3 regions of the Halobacillus litoralis genome follow, and region 3 is predicted to be linked to each of the others. Evidence: riboswitches for the same ligand, from Rfam matches in the RefSeq annotation. Region 3 holds a riboswitch; each other region holds the start of a gene.
What was found. Region 3 has a riboswitch for thiamine pyrophosphate ahead of thiW (energy coupling factor transporter S component ThiW). Riboswitches for the same ligand answer to the same signal wherever they lie in the genome.
Positions count from the first base shown of each region.

Region 1 (6,301 bases), 1.7 Mb from region 3:
AGTGTTCCAAACAACATCCACATGTTGTCATCCCGATGGTCAAGAAGCCGGTTGATGCCTTCCCGCATTTGTTCCAGGCTCAACGTCTCTAAGCTGCTGGCAAAATCCACGGGATACATCGGGTGAATCTCGTGGCGCGCACACTTCATTTCTTTGACATGATCATGGATGGATTCAAGGTAAGGGAACGTACGACGGTTGAGCATCGTTTCTGCTGAAACCATCACGCCTTCTTCAGAAAGCCGCTGCGAATTTTCCACCATACGATCAAAGAATTTCTTACGGTTTTCTTCGGAGGGTTTTCGTTCCATACGGGCAAACCCAGTATGGATAAATTCTTCGATCGTTCCCCAGTTGTGGGAAATATGTAAAACGTCCAAATAAGGAATGATCGGGATGTAACGCTCATAAGGAAGCGTCAAGTTCGAGTTGATTTGTGTCCGCACTCCGCGTTCATGGGCGTATTTCAGCAGAGGAACCACATAATTTTCTACTGATTTCTTAGACATCATCGGTTCTCCGCCCGTGATGCTCAGCGTCCTGAGGTGAGGGATTTCATCGAGACGCTTCCTGAGCAGGTCCATCGGCAGAGCCTCGGGATCCTTTGCTCCGAGCGTATATCCGACCGCACAGTGCTCACAACGCATGTTGCAGAGCGTCGTCGTCGTAAATTCAATATTCGATAACGTCATTTTTCCGTGTTCTTCCACGTCCATATACGCTTCCCACGGGTCATAAGATGGGATAAGCGCCTGAAGCTTCATGTTCGTACTCATAAAATATGAAACTTCCTTTCTATTCAAATTTATTCGGTCGATAACCTTTACCATTCTATCATTAATATGCCTAAAACCATACATTATGTATCGGAATAATACCGTGATCTGCCTGTACGGAGCTGTTTAGGTTTCCGGGAAAGAGGAGAATAAGGGTGTGACAGCGAATGATATGGGGTAACGATTAGCACAAGGGGGAGTCAGATTATGAAACAAACCGTACTCATTACAGGCGCATCCAGTGGATTCGGTTTCCATACAGCAGTGAAATGTGCCGAAAAAGGATTTCGTGTCATCGCCACGATGAGAAATGTACAAAAGGCAGCCGCCTACCAAACACTTGATGAGGAAGTACGCAACCGCATCGAAGTGTGGCCTTTGGATGTGACAGATGAAAAGTCCATCGCGCGTTTTTCAAAGAAAGTGAATACGCTGGAACGCCTGGATGTCCTCGTGAATAACGCGGGCTATGCGGTCGGTGGATTTCTTGAACAGGTGCCGCTTGAAACATACCGTAAGCAGTTTGATACGAATGTCTTTGGAGTGATTGCCGTTACGAAAGCGGTTCTGCCACTGATGCGTGCCCAGGGAAGTGGGAAGATTTTAAATGTCAGCAGTGTGAGCGGATTGATCGGTTTTCCAGGGCTTATCAGCTTATGTTTCATCCAAACACGCATTGGAGGGATTATCGGAAAGTCTCCGTTTCGAAGTGAAACCGTTCGGGATTGATGTCGCGCTGATCGAGCCAGGCTCTTATCAGACAAATATTTGGTCGACAGGACTTGAAATGCCGGAAGAAGTCCAGGACCCTGAATCTCCTTACGCCGATTACATAAAAGGGTTGTGGAATGCTTTGAACAGTGAATCACACGGCAACCCTCAGGACGTTTCTGATCTGATGACCGGACTGATGGAAAAAGAAACGCTCGTGAAACTCCGCTATCCCATCGGTGCCGGAGTGCGGGCGAATGTGTGGTTCAAACGTTTACTGCCGTGGAAGTGGCTGGAAAAAACGGTGTTACAAAAAATTCTAGGAAAAGAGAAAGCCAAAGGAGTGGGGTTGAATGGAAAAAGTGATACATGGAGCGGAGGAGATGCGCTTCGAGGGTAATGAAGTCGGCATTCTCGTCTCTCACGGGTTTACCGGGACAACACAGAGCATGAAGCCATTAGTCGAAGCGTATGCAAGGTCAGGTTATACCGTCTGCTGTCCGCGGTTGAAAGGGCACGGAACGACCCCAGAGGACATGGAATCGACCTCTCATATGGACTGGGTGCAATCCGTAGAAGAAGCTTACACCTGGTTGAAAGAAAGGTGTTCGAAAATATTTGTCGTCGGGTTATCGATGGGGGGAACCCTTGCGTTGTATATGGCGAGTGAACACCGGGATATTGAAGGCGTCATTCCGATCAATGCAGCTATCGATATACCAGCACTTGAAAATAGTCAGGGAATGGACGAACGATTTATAGATGCGATCGGTTCCGATATCAAGGATCCGGAAACCGTTGAACTGGCGTATGACCGCACGCCGGTGAAATCGATCGGGGAGCTCGTCACGTTGATGGGTAAAGTGAAGGACAGGCTTGACGAAATCCACTGCCCGATCATGATTTTCGTATCGGATGAGGATCACGTCGTTCCACCTCACAATTCAGAAGTCATATTCGAATCGGTGTTTTCTGAACATAAAGAGATCATCCATCTGGAAAACAGTTACCATGTGGCCACACTTGATTATGATAAGGATATGATCATCGAGCGCACGCTGGAATTTTTCCAAATGTACACGAACACGAAATGATTGCCCGGGAAATAGAAAAGGTTTTGTAATCTAGTAAAAAGTTTATTATAATAGAGACAAATCAAGAAAAGTAAACGGTATAAAGCCTTCAAGGGGAGCCTCCGGCTGAGAGTGAACATTTCGTTCTGACCCTTCGAACCTGTCAGTTAGCACTGGCGTAGGGATGGCGGCTTTTTTGATGGTGCAATGCAAAATTGGGACTCCTCCATCAGGAAGCTTCCCTATTTGGCGTTGCTTTTTTTGTGTCTTTTTTTAGGAGGAATGTTGAAATGAGAAATCGTCGCGTTTTATTTCTCGTAGATGTTGCGATCTTTTCAGCACTCGCATTATTGTTGGATATCATCCCGTTTTTATCTTTTAAACTGTGGGCGCAGGGAGGATCAGTTTCGTTTTCGATGGTCCCTGTGTTTATCATGGCCTTTCGCTGGGGCTTGAAAGGGGGCGTCACCACCGGCCTGCTACTAGGAATCTATCAAATCATGACTGGCGCCTATATTATGACCCCTCTCCAGGCGTTTCTGGACTATGTCGTTGCCTTTGCTGTAATTGGAGGGGCTGGTTTAGTGGCGAAGCCGCTATGGAATGCGATCAAAGCGAAAGAGTCCCGTCGATTGGTCGGATGGATCATTGTCGGCTGCCTGATCGGAAGTGTGCTGCGCTTTTTTGGACACTTTTTTGCAGGCATCGTTTTTTACGGCGAGTTCGCCCCGGAAGGTCAGCCGGTCTGGTTGTATTCCCTCGTCTATAATGGTGGATACATGCTGCCCGCGTTCATCTTAAGCAGTATCGTCGTCAGTCTCCTATTCGTAAAACGACCAAAACTATTAAGCCATTAACAAAAAACCCCCCTCTCAATGCTCCGACATCGAGAGGGGGTTTTTTAATTAAAATTCATAAACTCTACCGATTGTGGAAGACTCAGCTTCGAGATAACCGGGGCTCGTTTGCCGTATAGGAATTCGGGGGTGGTTGGGAAGCAACTCGCTTTCCTGTGGGGGAGTGGCGAGCTTCCTCGGGCTAACGCCCTGCGGGATCTCGCCGATCTCCTTTCTCCCACGGGAGTCTCGCAGCTTCCCAACCACCCCATTCGATGTAAGTGAGAAACGAACCCCTTTACCAAGTTGGATTTTTTCCACTATCCCACTGTTGGAAGCATAAAGAGCTCGGTATCAAGCTCTCAGAATTCAAACACTTAGGCAGGGGGGGTATATTCATACCCTCACCAAACGGAATGACTGCTTATTCGAGAAGTGGTTTCGAGACACTCATTAGGTAAAGGGGCGGAGGGAAACGGTGAGACTCCTATGGGGTGTGCGGGACAGGTGAGACCCCGGAAGGCGTAGCCTGAGGAGGCTCACCGCCCGCCCCATGGAAAGCGAACTGTTTCCCGGAGGGCCTATCCACCTTCAAACATCTCGAAACTGAGTCTTCAAGAATCTCAATACACTGCACGAATTTATTTTTTTCTCCGATCAAGGTTTGAAACGGGCCATTATAGTGAAAATAAAATAAGCACTCAAGTTGAGGAGGCTACATAATGAACCGTTTAAAACGGATTGGAAAAAGCAAGTGGTTTTGGATCATCGTCATCATTATCGCTATTTTAAGTGTCATGATTGCTTATCATACTTCATGGAAAGCTCTGCCTGAGGGGATTTCTTATGAAGGAGAAACGCACCAGATGGAAAACATCGAGTTTTTCCGTGATTTAACATACGAAAATGAAGCAGGCAAGACAGTACATGACCTACAGGTTTTTGAAGAGATCAACCAGACGATCTCGGAAGCTGAGGACTTTATTGTAGCGGATATGTTTTTATTCAATGGCTACACGAACGGAAAAAACGAGTTCCCGAAGATATCCGAAAATTTAGTGGACGCCATTCTAAAAAGAAAAGAGGAAGTTCCTGATTTGAAGGTCGTTTTCATAACGGACCGGATCAATACGGTTTATGGATCGTATGAGTCGGAGACAATCAAACGCCTCGAGGATGGCGGGGTCGATGTAGTTTTGACCAATTTGAATAAGTTGAGAGATTCGAATCCTTTATACTCGAGCGTTTGGCGGCTTTTGTTTTCATGGATGGGTACTGGAGACAACGGATGGATCAGTAACCCTATGGCCAAAGAAGCTCCAGATGTAACGCTCAGGTCCTATATGAAATTGTTGAACATCAAAGCGAATCATAGGAAAATTCTCGTCACAGAGAAAAATGCGATTGTCTCGACAGCGAATCCCCACGATGCCAGTGGTTATCATGAAAACGTCGCCTTCAAGATGACGGGGCCGATCATCAAAGATATTTTAGAAGCTGAAGAAGCGGTGGTTAACTATTCAGGTGAGGCTGATTTTCCTGATTATGAAAATCGTGATTGGGAGGAGCAGGAAGGGCCGATCACTACACAGTTTGTCACAGAAGGAAAGATCTACAGATCGATTCTTGAAGAATTCTCCAAAGCTGGTAAGGGGGACACCGTCTGGCTTGGTATGTATTACTTAGCCGATAAAAAAATCATGAATTCCATCGATGAAGCAGCCAACCGTGGAGCTACGGTGAACATTGTGATGGATCCAAACAAAAAGGCGTTTGGTCATGAAAAAACCGGCATTCCCAATTTACCTGTGGCTGCCGAGTTACAGAATTTAGGTAACGAAAATATTCATTTGCGGTGGTATGATGTCAATATTGAGCAGTACCATACGAAGATGCTGTATATCGACCATCCTGAGGAAGATGTCATCATCGCCGGGTCGGCGAACTATACGCGTCGTAACCTTTCCAACTTAAACCTGGAAGCCGATGTTGTCATCAAAGGGAATGGGGAAGAGCAAGTGTTCCATGATGTCAATGATTACTTCACCCGAATATGGAGCAACGAAGAGGGACATTATACGGCAGATTATAAAGAATACCAGGACAATTTAACATTCATCCGTTATGCCACCTACTACTTGCAGAAGTGGACATGGTTTACCACATACTAATAAAAAGGGAGCGCACATACCGTGCGCTCCTTCTTTTTATCATAAGGTTTCTGCTTTGGACGGGTTCCTTACAATCAAAAGAACTTTCCCTTCATCCAAGTCTTCTTCGTATTCTTCTGCTTACTGTTTAGAAAGGCCAATCGTATTGGCGTTGACGTTTTTGGCGATGCGGTCGGTATTATAGCTGCTACGGTATGAAATGTACCCGGTTAGATGTGGATGAAACGTGTGAATGGGCAGAGGTTGCTTCAGCAAAAAGTAAATCTATCCATTAAAAATTCATAGAACAACTAAACTTGAGAGAGAGATCTATGAAGCTTCTGATTGGTCAAACGCAAGCCGGAAAGTTGCAGGAATTTGTCCAACCATCTCGAATTACATACAAGATTGGAGGGAACAAAATGAATGCAAAGATTATCGCTACGTTTTCTATTTGTGCACACGATCCTGAAACAGGGGAGTGGGGCGTTGCTGTGCAGTCGAAGTTTTTAGGTGTGGGGTCGATTGTCCCATGGGCAAAAGCAGGTGTAGGGGCTGTCGCTACGCAGGCCTTTGGCAACCCGCAGTACGGACCGGATGGACTGAAGCTGCTTGAACTAGGGCTTTCAGCTGAAGAAGTGATCGATCGGTTAACTTCCGACGATCCTCAAAAGGAAGACCGCCAAGTCGGAATCGTCGACGCGAAAGGAAACGGGGCTACATTTACAGGGAAAGAGTGCTACGAGTGGGCTGGC
Region 1 is NZ_CP129016.1:3,336,720-3,343,020, reverse strand. It holds gene yfkAB (radical SAM/CxCxxxxC motif protein YfkAB) at 1-776, opposite strand, end outside; partial or broken gene LC065_RS17090 (SDR family oxidoreductase) at 981-1,887, shown strand; gene LC065_RS17085 (alpha/beta hydrolase) at 1,841-2,581, shown strand; TPP riboswitch at 2,663-2,762, shown strand; gene thiT (energy-coupled thiamine transporter ThiT) at 2,851-3,417, shown strand; gene LC065_RS17075 (phospholipase D family protein) at 4,119-5,567, shown strand; gene LC065_RS17070 (DUF1028 domain-containing protein) at 5,969-6,301, shown strand, end outside.
Region 1: another riboswitch for thiamine pyrophosphate. It lies ahead of thiT (energy-coupled thiamine transporter ThiT); the one in region 3 lies ahead of thiW (energy coupling factor transporter S component ThiW).

Region 2 (6,301 bases), 1.5 Mb from region 3:
CTTTCTACGCTTTAAAGGATTTAATCATTGTTTATCCTAGTGACTGAGTAGGGACCGTGTACCCAGTAACCGAACATAAAGTAAACACATAGATAACCGTAGGATCATTCAGATCATCCACAAAAAAGACTAAGCAGTCACATATACTTTTCACAAATAATTCTTCTATCGGGCTATCCTGACCTTCAATGTTCACATCTACTTCAATTCCGAATCTTGTGGTACACGCAAGCCCCTCGCCAATCCCATTCGCACAGCAGTCACAGTCACAATCTAAATCTGAATCACTATCACACGTATTCGCCAGATCTAATAGGAACTGAAAGAACTCGGGTGTAGTTGCAGTACTGTCAGCACTAATCCCTGCAACCTTACAAAGTTGAGTGGTGGTGTTTGGAATGACCGCATCTTGTACTGCGTCCTTAAATGTTACAGTTGAACATTCCACAACGTTTGTAATGGTCCAACCTGGACTTCCCACTGGAGGGGTTACCGGACCATCCATTTGAGGCGTGGTTAAATATATATCGATAGGGTTACCAGAGATATCCGCCTGCTGAGAGATACGAATCTCATCTAATAAATCGGACAGCGCCTGCGTACAGCAGTCACAATCCTTTTCACACAATCCTTTCCGCTTATTTTTCTTTGACTTCCTATCCATTTTGCATTTTCTTCCTTTTCTTTCACAGTCATCACACTCGTCACACTCATCCTTTGCACTACATTCCATATCACTCTTACAGTTCGTGGTCACATTAACGGTGACGCCACTTACAGACGTATCAATGGATTGAGCGTTGTTTAGCGGTGATGTATTGGTATGACCATCGATGATTTGAGGACCTTGTTCCTGATCGCCATGCTCCTGGTTCTGAAGCTGCGGCCCAAGGATTTGTCCTTGATCACCATGTTCTTGATTCTGGACCTGCGGTTCAAGTGTTTGCCCTTGATCTCCGTGCTCTTGATTCTGGACCTGTGGTTCAAGCGTTTGCCCTTGATCTCCGTGTTGTTGTTTTTGCTTTTGGTCTTGAGGGCCCAGCAATTGCCCTCCCTGATCTCCGTGTTCCTGTCTCAATCTTTGTTGTTGAGGTCCTTGCGCCTGGCCCCCTTGATCTCCGTGGTCCTGTCTCAGCCTTTGTTGTTGAGGTCCTTGCGCCTGCCCTCCCTGATCTCCATGGTCCTGTCTCAGCCTTTGTTGCTGAGGGCCTAAAGCCTGCCCTCCCTGATCTCCGTGTTCCTGTCTCAGCCTTTGTTGCTGAGGACCTAAAGCCTGCCCTCCTTGATCTCCGTGTTCCTGTCTAAGTCTTTGTTGTTGAGGACCTAAGGCCTGCCCTCCCTGATCTCCGTGTTCCTGTCTGAGCCTTTGTTGTTGAGGACCTTGCGCTTGCCCTCCCTTGGTCTCCATGTTCTTGTCTTAACCTCTGTACTTGAGGCCCCTGCAATTGGCCACCCTGATCTCCATGAGCCTGAGCCTGGTTCTGGACTTGTTCCCCTAAAAATTGATCCTGCCCATCCTGTATGAATATCTTTTTGAATCTAGAAGGCGGACATACAATCGGTTTAGGAGGAAATGGTGATGCTTTCTTACAGCAACAGACAGGAAGCCTGCAGCCTTGGCACAAAGGGTAAGTGTTTTGTATTCCAAAATGGCACATGCAACAGCACGGTCCCTTTTTACATGTCATACAGCAAAGAAAGTACCCTTTAGAGCGCTTCGAACATTTAGGTGGATGAGGACCGCATCGGCAGCAGCATAGTGCTAATCCACAATAGTTACAGCACTCCTTGTATTGTTTGTTATACATACTATCACTCTCTTAATACTTTTTACTATCATCGTATGCAAGAATGTAGTGGGTGCCTGTTCGACAGCCTACTAGGTAAAATTATCCACCGCTTCTTCAGCTACAGTTGGATCATGCAGATAAATGGAACTTGATAGGAATAGAAAAAAGCCTAAGCGTCTATAATTTGATAGAATGCAGGTGCTTTATGTTTCACTAGTTCTGATCGATTAACGTCGAACGTATACGTAAGGATCCGGGATGGTATAGCTGACCATAAAAAGCAATACTTATGTATTCATTAACCATGCTTACGCGTTGTTCATCACCTAATCTTTTAAACTATTCGCCTATCTTCTAATAGTAAAGACTTTGAACATCATCTTCCTCGTGTTTACGTTTGTCACTTGGTTACCCCGGACCGGATTTCCTTTCCATAAAAAACAGGAATATTCAGGAATTCATGAAACCTTCCAGCTCAAAAGAACGTATAATCTGTTGAAAAATCGAACGGATCTCCTGCTCATTAGGATTCTCTATCTGAGGTTATTATCATGACTGTAGATATCACCTTAGCCAGTACTTTAACAGTAGCCTAAAAAGACAAAGAAATCCCTTGGGTGAATCCTTGGATCAAACCAATAGATAAGAAAGGAGAAATAAATATGATGTTTGGAGGGCTTTTTTTGACCCCGATCTTCCTAGTAACGCTCGTGTATCTTTTACGCTTTACTTGGGGCAGGAAGGGAAAAACGGAAGAAGGAAAGGCGGTGCTGAACGCTTCCTATGCAAAAGCGGCACCAATCTTCCCTATCGGCTGGCTCGCCCTTGAACTTTATCATGACTGGATCCAGTCCCTATCCTATTCTACTTACCGTGATGCGATGTGGATCCTTGTGTTGATCACATTCATTTTTATAGGGGCACGCCTGTTCCGATACCGGAAAGCCGCGGTAGCCTGAGCCTCTTATTCCAACGGAGGCTCTTTCCATTTGATCGTCGTAAAAGAGATGATCTCACTCCACCCTCTCCCTTTCGAATCCATCAAACCGGTGACGAATGAAATCCAGTACCACATTCCCTGGGTAAGGATGACCGGACCGAACCCCAGAATGACACGGATGAAAATCTGCATGATGTTCAGCGGCTTGCCTGAATTCGTTTCGATGGTGAGGTGCGTCAACAGCATGCCGATCGTCCTCCCTTTCGCAAGTAGCGGAATGACAATGAGAAGGGCTACATGGATGATGATGAAGGCTTTCCAAAAGACGGGGTTCGGATCGAATCCGCGGCCTGTGTCCTGTGTTGCTGTGTAGAGGATGGCGAGGAAGCCGGATACGATAAGTTCAAGGCCTGTGCCTATGAATCTGAGGAACAAGTTTCTTTCAGACATAGAAGTCCCTCCTTTCTGTGTAGTATCCTATGGGTTTTCGTCGTCATCGGTTTGCCCATTCACCCAGAACGACGAAAAAGAGATGGAGCTTTTGCCCCATCTCTTTGTCAACGCCTTTTCTTCTTTCATCCCTGCCTACGACCAAATTCCCGGAGATCTTTCAAACGGATGTGCTCATTCGACAAATTGTGCGTTTTCTGTCATAGCATTCTCCCCTCACTTTCTTTATACTTAACTAGGATTCTATATAAAGAGTTTTGAGAAAGGATCGATACCATGAATAAATTCAATTACGTCCCATGGGTCGTGGGGCTTTCCATCGCCATTAACCTTATCGTTGTGGCCTTATTGTTTTTACCGAATGTTGACGGGGATCTCGGGTTCAATATTAAACTCCTTCCCCTCCTGAATGCGGTCTTGAATTCCTTTACGTTCGTTTTCCTGACGGCGGCGCTGTTCATGATCATCAGAAAAAACGTGAAATGGCACAAGCGTTTCATTTTCGCTGCTTTCACGTCGACGGCTCTTTTCCTTGTTTCGTACCTGACGTACCATTCGATGGCGGAGTCGACATCGTTCGGCGGTGAAGGAATTGTTGCTGGGATCTACTATTTCATTTTGATCACCCATATCGTACTGGCTGCACTCATCGTGCCTCTTGCCCTGCTTACATTGTTCCGCGGGCTTGCGATGAAGGTCGACAAGCACCGGAAAATCGCACGATGGACGATGCCGTTATGGCTGTATGTCAGTCTTACCGGAGTCATCGTCTACTTGATGATTTCCCCTTATTATTGAAGAACGAACAGGCGCGGCGAAGCGCCTGTTTTATTGTCGAAATTCTTTGCTTCCTTCCTACCTCTTATTATAGTAGAATAGCAGTTAGAGAGTTGTCGCCAATTGATTTTTAAAGATTTATGTTTCAAGATTTGCTATTCAGGGAAAATTTAATGTTCAAGGTCAGATAATAAGGAGACTACTATGGATTTACTCCAATTTATGAAAAATGAAGGTTACACTTCGGCCAAGTTCTCCTCGTTGACTGGTGAAGACGTCCAATTAGTGTTGAATGATGTGGCTTCCACGGAGGACCTGTATCAACTAATGGAATTGACGCCGACCTCCGTCACTTATTATCCTTATGAACGCGTACCGTATATTGATTGTTTCATAAATCAGAACGTAATGAAGTTGCGCTTGTCGAAAGCATAAGGCATGGACCGGGTCCGCCCTCTGGGGGAACCGGTCCTTTTATTTTCTAGAAAAAGATGGTTTACAAATCTATGACTCTCGGCTACGATGGAAGCAATGGACAAGAACTGCATACGCGTTTTGCACTAGGGGAGCTGCTTGAAGCGGCTGAGAGGAGAAATTCCGACCCTTGGAACCCGAACTAGATAATACTAGCGTGGGGAAGTGCGGTCGTCATTCACAAGGACCTGACTGGTTCTTCCTTTATGATTGGTAGACTGCATTCCCGTGGGATGCAGTTTTTTTGTGCTCAAAAAAAGGAGGAATTAGAAATGGAAAACAACTGTGGAACTTCAAGAATCGCGGGGTGCTCTTTTTCCGTGCACCCGATGTCGGACAACTTCGTGGATTATATCAAAGCGAGCTTACGTGAGGTGGACAGCTCGAAAGTGTGGATGAAAACGGACGACGTCACAACGACGGTGCGCGGCCGGATGGAGCACGTCTTCGATGTCACCGAAGCGATTCTGTTACATATTGCGAAAACGGGCGTCCATGTCGCTTTTCAAGGGACTTTTTCCATCGGCTGTCCGGGAGATTCGTCCGGAGATGTCCATATGGATGAATCAGAGGAAGTATTGAACAAGCCACAATCCAAGGACATCGAACAGCGCATTGCGGCGAAGTTCTCCCTGTATCCGATGGGTGGCGGCGATTATATGGACACGATTTACCGTCAGATCGAAGCGATGAAAGAAAAAGGCGTCGAAGTCACTCCTGCCCACTATTCCACCCGCCTCGACGGGGATACGCGCGACATTTTCACAGGACTTGAGGATGTGTTCAGGGAGACGGAAGCGAGCGGATCTTCTCATACCGTGATGACCGTAACGGTCTCTGCCAACAGCCCTTCTCATAAGGATGAGCACTCATGAACAGCTGGAAACTGAAAGAAATCGTCGTCATGTCCGTCCTATCTGTCGTCTTTGCGGTCGTGTACTTGGCCTTCCTTCCGGTCGGGAAAATCCTCGTCGGCTTTTTCGGACCGATCGGCTATGATCTCATCTTTGGTATCTGGTTCATCGTATCGATCATCGCCGCTTACATCATCCGCAAACCCGGTGCTGCGTTTTTATCCGAAACGATTGCGGCCGCGGTCGAAGTACTGCTCGGCAATGCGGTCGGTCCGATGCTTCTTGTTTCAGGGATGATCCAGGGGCTCGGGGCAGAGTCTGCCTTCGCCATGACGAGGTACAAGCGTTATGACCTGTTCACCCTCATGCTTGCCGGGGTGATGGCTGCGGTGTTCAGCTTCGTCTGGGGTTACTTCCTTTCCGGCTACGCAGCACTCAGTACAGGGTACGTCCTCGCCATGTTCATCACCCGCATCATCAGCGGCGCCATCATCTCCGGTGTCGCAGGCAAAGCACTCAGTGACGCCCTAGCGAAGACAGGTGTCCTTTCAAGCTTCGCTCTCGGAAAAGAACACCGAAGGAAGCACGCGGCATGAGTCAGGAAGTGATACGCGTCGAGGATCTCACCCTCCATTATGAGGAAAGGCAGAAACCAGTGCTGTCCTGTCTGAATTTTTCCATCGAAAAAGGAGAAAACATGCTGATCCTGGGTCCGAGTGGGTCGGGGAAAAGCTCACTCACCCACTGTTTGAACGGTCTCTACCCGAGGGAACTTGACGGTTCCATGGAGGGAGAAGTCCATGTGAAAGGACAGAGGACCGACGCCTACCCCGCCGGTGAAATGGCGCAGAATGTCGGCGTCGTTTTCCAAGATCCGGAGACGCAGTTCTGCATGATCACCGTTGAAGATGAAGTAGCCTTCGGGCTTGAAAACTTGAATACCCCTTATAAATCGATGGTAAAAAAAGTAGATACGGCTTTACGCTCAGTCGGGATGGAAGCTTACAAAACGGCGA
Region 2 is NZ_CP129016.1:2,582,686-2,588,986, reverse strand. It holds gene LC065_RS13255 (hypothetical protein) at 32-1,408, opposite strand; gene LC065_RS13250 (hypothetical protein) at 2,453-2,749, shown strand; gene LC065_RS13245 (RDD family protein) at 2,755-3,180, opposite strand; gene LC065_RS13240 (DUF420 domain-containing protein) at 3,457-3,978, shown strand; gene LC065_RS13235 (hypothetical protein) at 4,162-4,392, shown strand; TPP riboswitch at 4,510-4,612, shown strand; gene LC065_RS13230 (Ykof family thiamine-binding protein) at 4,704-5,306, shown strand; gene LC065_RS13225 (ECF transporter S component) at 5,303-5,881, shown strand; gene LC065_RS13220 (ABC transporter ATP-binding protein) at 5,878-6,301, shown strand, end outside.
Region 2: another riboswitch for thiamine pyrophosphate. It lies ahead of LC065_RS13230 (Ykof family thiamine-binding protein); the one in region 3 lies ahead of thiW (energy coupling factor transporter S component ThiW).

Region 3 (6,301 bases):
GTGGTTGTGGTCATGAGTGGAAACAATATCGACCATGATGTGGTTACAGATCTTTTGGCTAAATCGTAAGTGGGGGAGGAGTGGAGATGGGGGTTGCGGTGGAGGCAGTCTTAAAACTTCCAGTTCTTGAAAAAGCAAAAGTGCAGACAGATGTGTACAATCGCCAGGTGGACTGGATCTCGGTGATTGAAACACCTGTGGAGAACTTTGTGAGGAATAATGAATTTGTACTAAGTACAGGGGTTGGTTGTGGGGACGATGTATTGGCACTGGAAGGGTATGTAGAGGATGTCATCCGATCGGAGGCTTCTGTGCTGGCTTTTGCCACTGGGCGTCATTTGTACAAAATTCCCGACCGTGTGTTAAAGCTTGCGGAGAAACACGAGTTGATCGTGATGGAAATTCCATGGGAGGTCCGGTTCGGAGATATTTTACAGGACGTTTTAAGGTTGATCAGTGAGGAAAACCGCCAGGAGCAACAACGGACGGAAGAGATTCGACAGGAGTTGATCAACTGTGTCCTGAATGGAAAAGGGCTGCAGGAGATCACATCAATCATCTACCAGAACACAGGCATTCCGACGGCCATCAGTGATCATAACAAACAGATCCGGGCGAACCAGTACTTTGACCGTTATTATATCGATGTCTTAAATGGGCATGAACTTTCCCAGGAAGGGATCCTTGTGGAAACAAAAATGGACAGTGATCACCCGCTCCGCCATTACATTGAAACCTACGAAATAGGAGATCAGAAATGCTATCAGCTTACCATTTTATCGAACTATAAGAAACAGGGATATATCCTGTTTAAGCCCAAGGACGAAAAGGATCTAACATGGGTGAACCTTCACATTTTGGAGCATGCGCTGACAGCTTGTGCCTTATATTTCGTAAAAGAGAACGCCATTGAAATGACTGAAATAAGGCTTAAGGATAACTTTTTGCTTGATTTAGCCAAGCGGGAGAGGGAAATGGACAGAGCTCTGTTATCAAAAGCACAGCTGCTTGGCTATGACCTGGAGAAGCCCTATATTTGTCTTGTCGGCCACATCCGTTTCGTACAGCCGGAGGAGGAACGCTCCTCTTCAACGATGCCTCAAGTCAAATCGTCATCGATCAACAGTCGGAATTATTACATTCAGAAGGAAGTCACCCATGCAGGGGATGCGCTGCACAGGAGGACGATGACCACTTTTGATGAAGGGGAGGTGATCGTATATTTGGAAACGGATCGCCTGGATTACGGCGAAACCGCGAATCAGTTTCTCGATCTGATTGAGCGGAGGCTTCATGAGTTATTGAAAGGGATTACGATTAGCTGGGGTATTTCCTGTCATAAAGGTGGGTATCAGTTTTTTCATAAAAGCTATGAAGAGGCGGAAACGGCTTTGAAAATCGGTCAGCAGCATGAAGAAGGGGAGCGGACGTTTTTCAGTGATACAAGAATGAATCGCCTGCTCATGGCGCTGTCCCACGAAGAAGAAATCGGAGCGATTGTTTCAGATACATTAGAAAAGCTGATAGATTATGATCAGAAACGGCAGACAGAACTGATTCATACGTTTATGGTCTACAATAAATACAACAGCAATGTCAGCCAGACGGCCCGTGCGCTGAATTTGCACCGGCAATCTTTGCTGCACAGATTGAGAAACATTGAACATTTGACCGGACTATCTCTTCTCAATGCTGATGACCTCTTTTTGCTGGAGCTTAGCGTAAGGTTATGGCTTTTGAAAAAAGTGGATGCATAGAGCGCTCCCTCAGGATAGCGCTCTATTTTTCATCTTTGACGGTCGTTTTCCATTCGCCCTGATTTGTCCCACGTCGGTCCAATTTGACAGTCCACTGGTCGGATTCTTCATCAAAAGAAAGCAGAGAAACGATCAGCACATCTGTCTGTTCTGGTTCTGTCTCGGATAAAGCTGTAGAAAGAGCCTCGGAAGCTTTTAAATCCGCTCCCTGCACTTCACTCATTTCGAGCTCCTGGACTTTTTCAGCAGTGGCTTTTTCGGGATAGGATTCAGCGATATCTCCGTCCACCCAGACTTCGACCTGTTTGCCGACCCACAAGCCTTCAGGAGCTCCAGATACCCACATGGCACGTCCTTCCTCCCCTGATCCATCATCCATCGGGGTGACAACCAGGATGCTATCCTCCTCTTGATCCATCACAAATCCACTCATGTCCGGATCGGAGACTTCTGCTTCCACTTCATTCTGGTCTACTTCTTCTGTCTTTGAGAGTCCACATGCACTAAGGGATAAAAAGAAAACCATGAATATACCAAGCATCCATCTCATTTTCATCATTCCCACACTCCTTATCTTCTTTTGTTGACGTTTGATCGGGAGGAAAAGTTTCACATGACAGAAACATCCAACTTTGTTATGATGAAAATCACCAAGCGAATAAGTTTATGAAACTACTAGGGGAGCCTGAATGGGCTGAGAGGAAAGCGAGCAAGCTTTCTGACTCTTACGAACCTGATCTGGTTAATGCCAGCGGAGGGAAGTAGTCTGACGATACGTGTATCGACTTACTGCATACCAGGCCAGGTCCTCTAAGGATCTGGCTTTTTTATTTGTTTCCATTCAACTCCCATACGGAAAGGTGGTGGAATATGAAAAACACAAAGTTACTCACAACGATGGCTGTACTTGTTGCCATTGGAACGCTCGGGGCTCAATTTCTCTGGTTCCCGGCTGGAATTGCAAAAGCTTATCCTGTCCAACATGCGGTTAATGTGGTCGCGGCGGTGGTGCTTGGACCCGTCCCGGCGGTCATGATTGCTTTTGTCATCGGGCTCTTACGTTTTTTATTAGGGCTCGGCACCTTTCTTGCTTTTCCGGGCGGAATGTTTGGTGCATTGTTGGCAGGGCTTTGTTACCGGATGTTTGAAAGAAAAAGTTCTGCGGTGATTGGTGAAGTGCTGGGCACTGGAGTCATCGGGGCTTTGGCATCTGTCCCGATTGCAAATGTCTTGATGGGAAGTTCAGCTGGTGTTTTTGCGTTTGTTCCTTCTTTTGTCGTAAGCAGTGTCTCGGGAGCATTGATTGCTGCCTTCATTTTATCACGAGTGAAAGTTGAAAAGATGATCTTACAACCATAATACACGGAAACTGCTAGGGGCGCGAGTATTCGCTGAGATAAGGACATATTCCTTGGTCCCTCAATACCTGATCCGGGTCATGCCGGCGGAGGGAAGTAGTAACAATCCCCTTCTGTCCTCTAGTAGCTTCCGAGAATAATAGGAGGCTCTATCATGTCTTTTTCCAATCAATTAAGAAAAGAAAATCAGGATATCTATCAAAGAATCTTCTCCCATCCTTTTATCCAAGGCATCGGAAAAGGGGAGGTTCCAAAAGAAGCCCTCATTCACTATATCAAGGCTGATTATGAGTATTTGAATGCCTTTATGCACGTCTATGGAATCGCGATTTCCAAGTCTCCTTGCAGGGAAGACATTCAATTGTTTAATGAACAAATCGATTTTGTATTAAACAGTGAAGTTCACCCTCACAACAATTTTTGTGAACAAATTGGCGTTCCCTATGAAAAACTGCAAGGGTATCCATTGCCGCCGACCGCTGATCACTATATTAAACATATGCTTTTTCATGCCCATCATGGAAACTTGGGTGAAATAGTAGCAGCTTTGCTCCCGTGCCCTTGGACCTATTATGAAATCGGGATGGAGCTGATGAACACCTATCATCCAGAACCTGATCACCCCTTCCTCCCGTGGATTGAGTTTTATGCCAATACGGAAGTGAAGAGTCTGACGGCAGTGTTATGTGAACGGCTTGATCAGTGTGCTGAACGTGCGTCTGAACTGGAAAAGCACCGGATGAGAGAAGCCTTCCGAAAAAGTTGTCAGCTGGAATACGCCTTTTGGGATATGGCTTACACACAAGAGCAATGGCCTTGTGAAAAGGAGGGTGTGAGATGACGAAAGTATCATGTGCGTTGACGATCGCCGGAACAGATCCGAGCGGAGGAGCGGGTATTCAAGCAGACTTGAAAACGTTCCAGGAGCTGAAGAGTTACGGCATGAGTGTTGTGACCTCAGTTGTTTCTCAAAATACGACAGGTGTGAAGGATGTCCACCACCTCCCGGAAAACTTTATTATGAGTCAACTGAAAGCTATTTCTGAAGACATGCCTGTTCATGCATTGAAAACAGGAATGATTGCAAACAAGAATATGATGAGAGTCATTAGTGAATGGTTGGATGAGGTAGAGGCTCCTTACGTCATGGACCCTGTCATGGTTGCCCAGAGTGGGGACCCGTTGATTGAAAAAGAAGACCAGCGCTATTTGAAAGAATATCTTGTACCAAAGACATCGCTTGTCACTCCCAACATTCCGGAAACGGAAGTGCTTGTTGGAGGGAAAATTGAAACTGAAGCAGATATGAAAGAAGCGGCTGAAGCAATCGTGAAAGACTTAGGTGCGGATGCGGCCCTTGTGAAAGGGGGCCATCTTAATGGAAGAGCGGTTGATTTTTTATATGATGACGGGCGTGTCTATGAATTTGAATCCGAACGTATTGATTCTTCAAATACGCACGGCACAGGGTGTACGTATTCAGCAGCCATTACGGCTTACCTGAGCTAGGGGCACGCTTTGCCACAAGCTGTCAAAGAAGCCAAATACTTTGTAACAGAAGCGATTCGCCACTCTTTCAACTTAGGAAAAGGAAGCGGACCGACCAATCATTTTGCTTTACGTGAGGAGGTTTTCAACAAATGGCTGTAAGTGTTATCGATAGAGTAAGAGAAAAACGGCCACTGATCCATCACATTACGAATTCGGTCGTCATGAATTTTACAGCGAACGGACTTCTTGCTTTCGGCGGATCCCCGATTATGGCTACTGCTAAACAGGAGGTTGAAGATGTCACCCGATTGTCTCAAGGGCTTTTATTGAATATCGGGACGCTTCATGAAAACAAGGTGGAAGCGATGATTCTTGCAGGGAAAGCAGCGAATGAGATCGGCATTCCGATCGTCCTCGATCCTGTCGGCGCCCCTGCAACCCGCTATCGTTCAGAGGCATGCCAGCGAATCTTGCAGGAGGTGAAGCCGACCGTCATTAAAGGGAATGCCGGGGAACTCGCCCATCTCGTCGGTCAGGATGTGGAAACGAAAGGGGTAGACTCAACAGGGAAAGCTGACCTTGAATCCATCGTTCGCCTGGTAGCAGAAAAATACCAAACTGGAGCCGTCTGTACAGGTGAAAGGGATCTCGGATGCATGAGAGGAGAGGTTTTTGTCAACGAAACGGGTCACCCGCTTCTTGCTCAAATTACAGGATCCGGCTGTTTGTTAGGTTCCTTGCTTGCAGCAGGCTTATCTGTAAAAGGTGAGCCTAAAGTGAAGGTTTTGGGAACATTAAGCCATTATGGCCGGGCGGCCGAACATGCTGCGGCTCATCCTGATGTGAAAGGACCAGGGACATTCATTCCGAGGTTTGTCGATGCTTTATCCATGGGGGATAAAACATGAAAGCTTCTATTCTTAGAAAATACTTCGTTATGGGCAGTCAAAACTGTAACAAAGATCCATTGAGCATTTTGGATGAAGCGATCCAAGCCGGAATTACATGCTTTCAGTATAGAGAAAAAGGGGAAGGGGCACGAACTGGAGAAGCGAAGTACAGTCTCGGCCATAAGATCCGCCAACGTTGTGCTGAAGCAGACATTCCATTTATCGTCAACGATGACGTTGAACTTTTTGATGTGCTTAAAGCCGATGGAATCCACGTGGGACAGAGTGATCGAAGTGTGAAAGAGATTCGTTCAAAATATCCAGATGCAATCATTGGATTATCAGTATCCGATCGGAGAGAATTAGAGCAAAGTCCTGTCCACCTTGTCGACTATTTAGGTGTGGGGCCGATGTACAGGACAACCACGAAGAAAGACGCCAACCCTGTAGCAGGGCCTGAATGGGTGAAGGTCGTCAAAAAAGCGTTTCCTGACATGCCCGTAGTAGGTATTGGAGGCATTCAACCTGAAAATGCTGATAAAGTGATGGAAGCAGGAGCAGACGGAGTCGCTGTCATTTCAGCCATTACACACGCGACGGATATACCGGCAGTTGTACAAGCGATATAGCAAAAAGGAACTCATGCCGAAGCATGAGTTCCTTTTATGCTGTGAAGTAGGATGAGTCCCACTTCACACACAAACCTTTTTACTCCCAGGTTTTTGATGACTATTAAACCTAAGTCTTCCACCAATCAAATTCTAATAGCTGTATAGCTGAAGATATGTTGGACTTAGTATCTGAA
Region 3 is NZ_CP129016.1:1,115,176-1,121,476, forward strand. It holds gene LC065_RS05810 (threonine/serine dehydratase) at 1-69, shown strand, start outside; gene LC065_RS05815 (PucR family transcriptional regulator) at 87-1,757, shown strand; gene LC065_RS05820 (DUF3221 domain-containing protein) at 1,780-2,316, opposite strand; TPP riboswitch at 2,425-2,534, shown strand; gene thiW (energy coupling factor transporter S component ThiW) at 2,628-3,116, shown strand; TPP riboswitch at 3,122-3,227, shown strand; gene tenA (thiaminase II) at 3,270-3,956, shown strand; partial or broken gene thiD (bifunctional hydroxymethylpyrimidine kinase/phosphomethylpyrimidine kinase) at 3,953-4,765, shown strand; gene thiM (hydroxyethylthiazole kinase) at 4,756-5,514, shown strand; gene thiE (thiamine phosphate synthase) at 5,511-6,125, shown strand; gene LC065_RS05850 (methyl-accepting chemotaxis protein) at 6,290-6,301, opposite strand, start outside.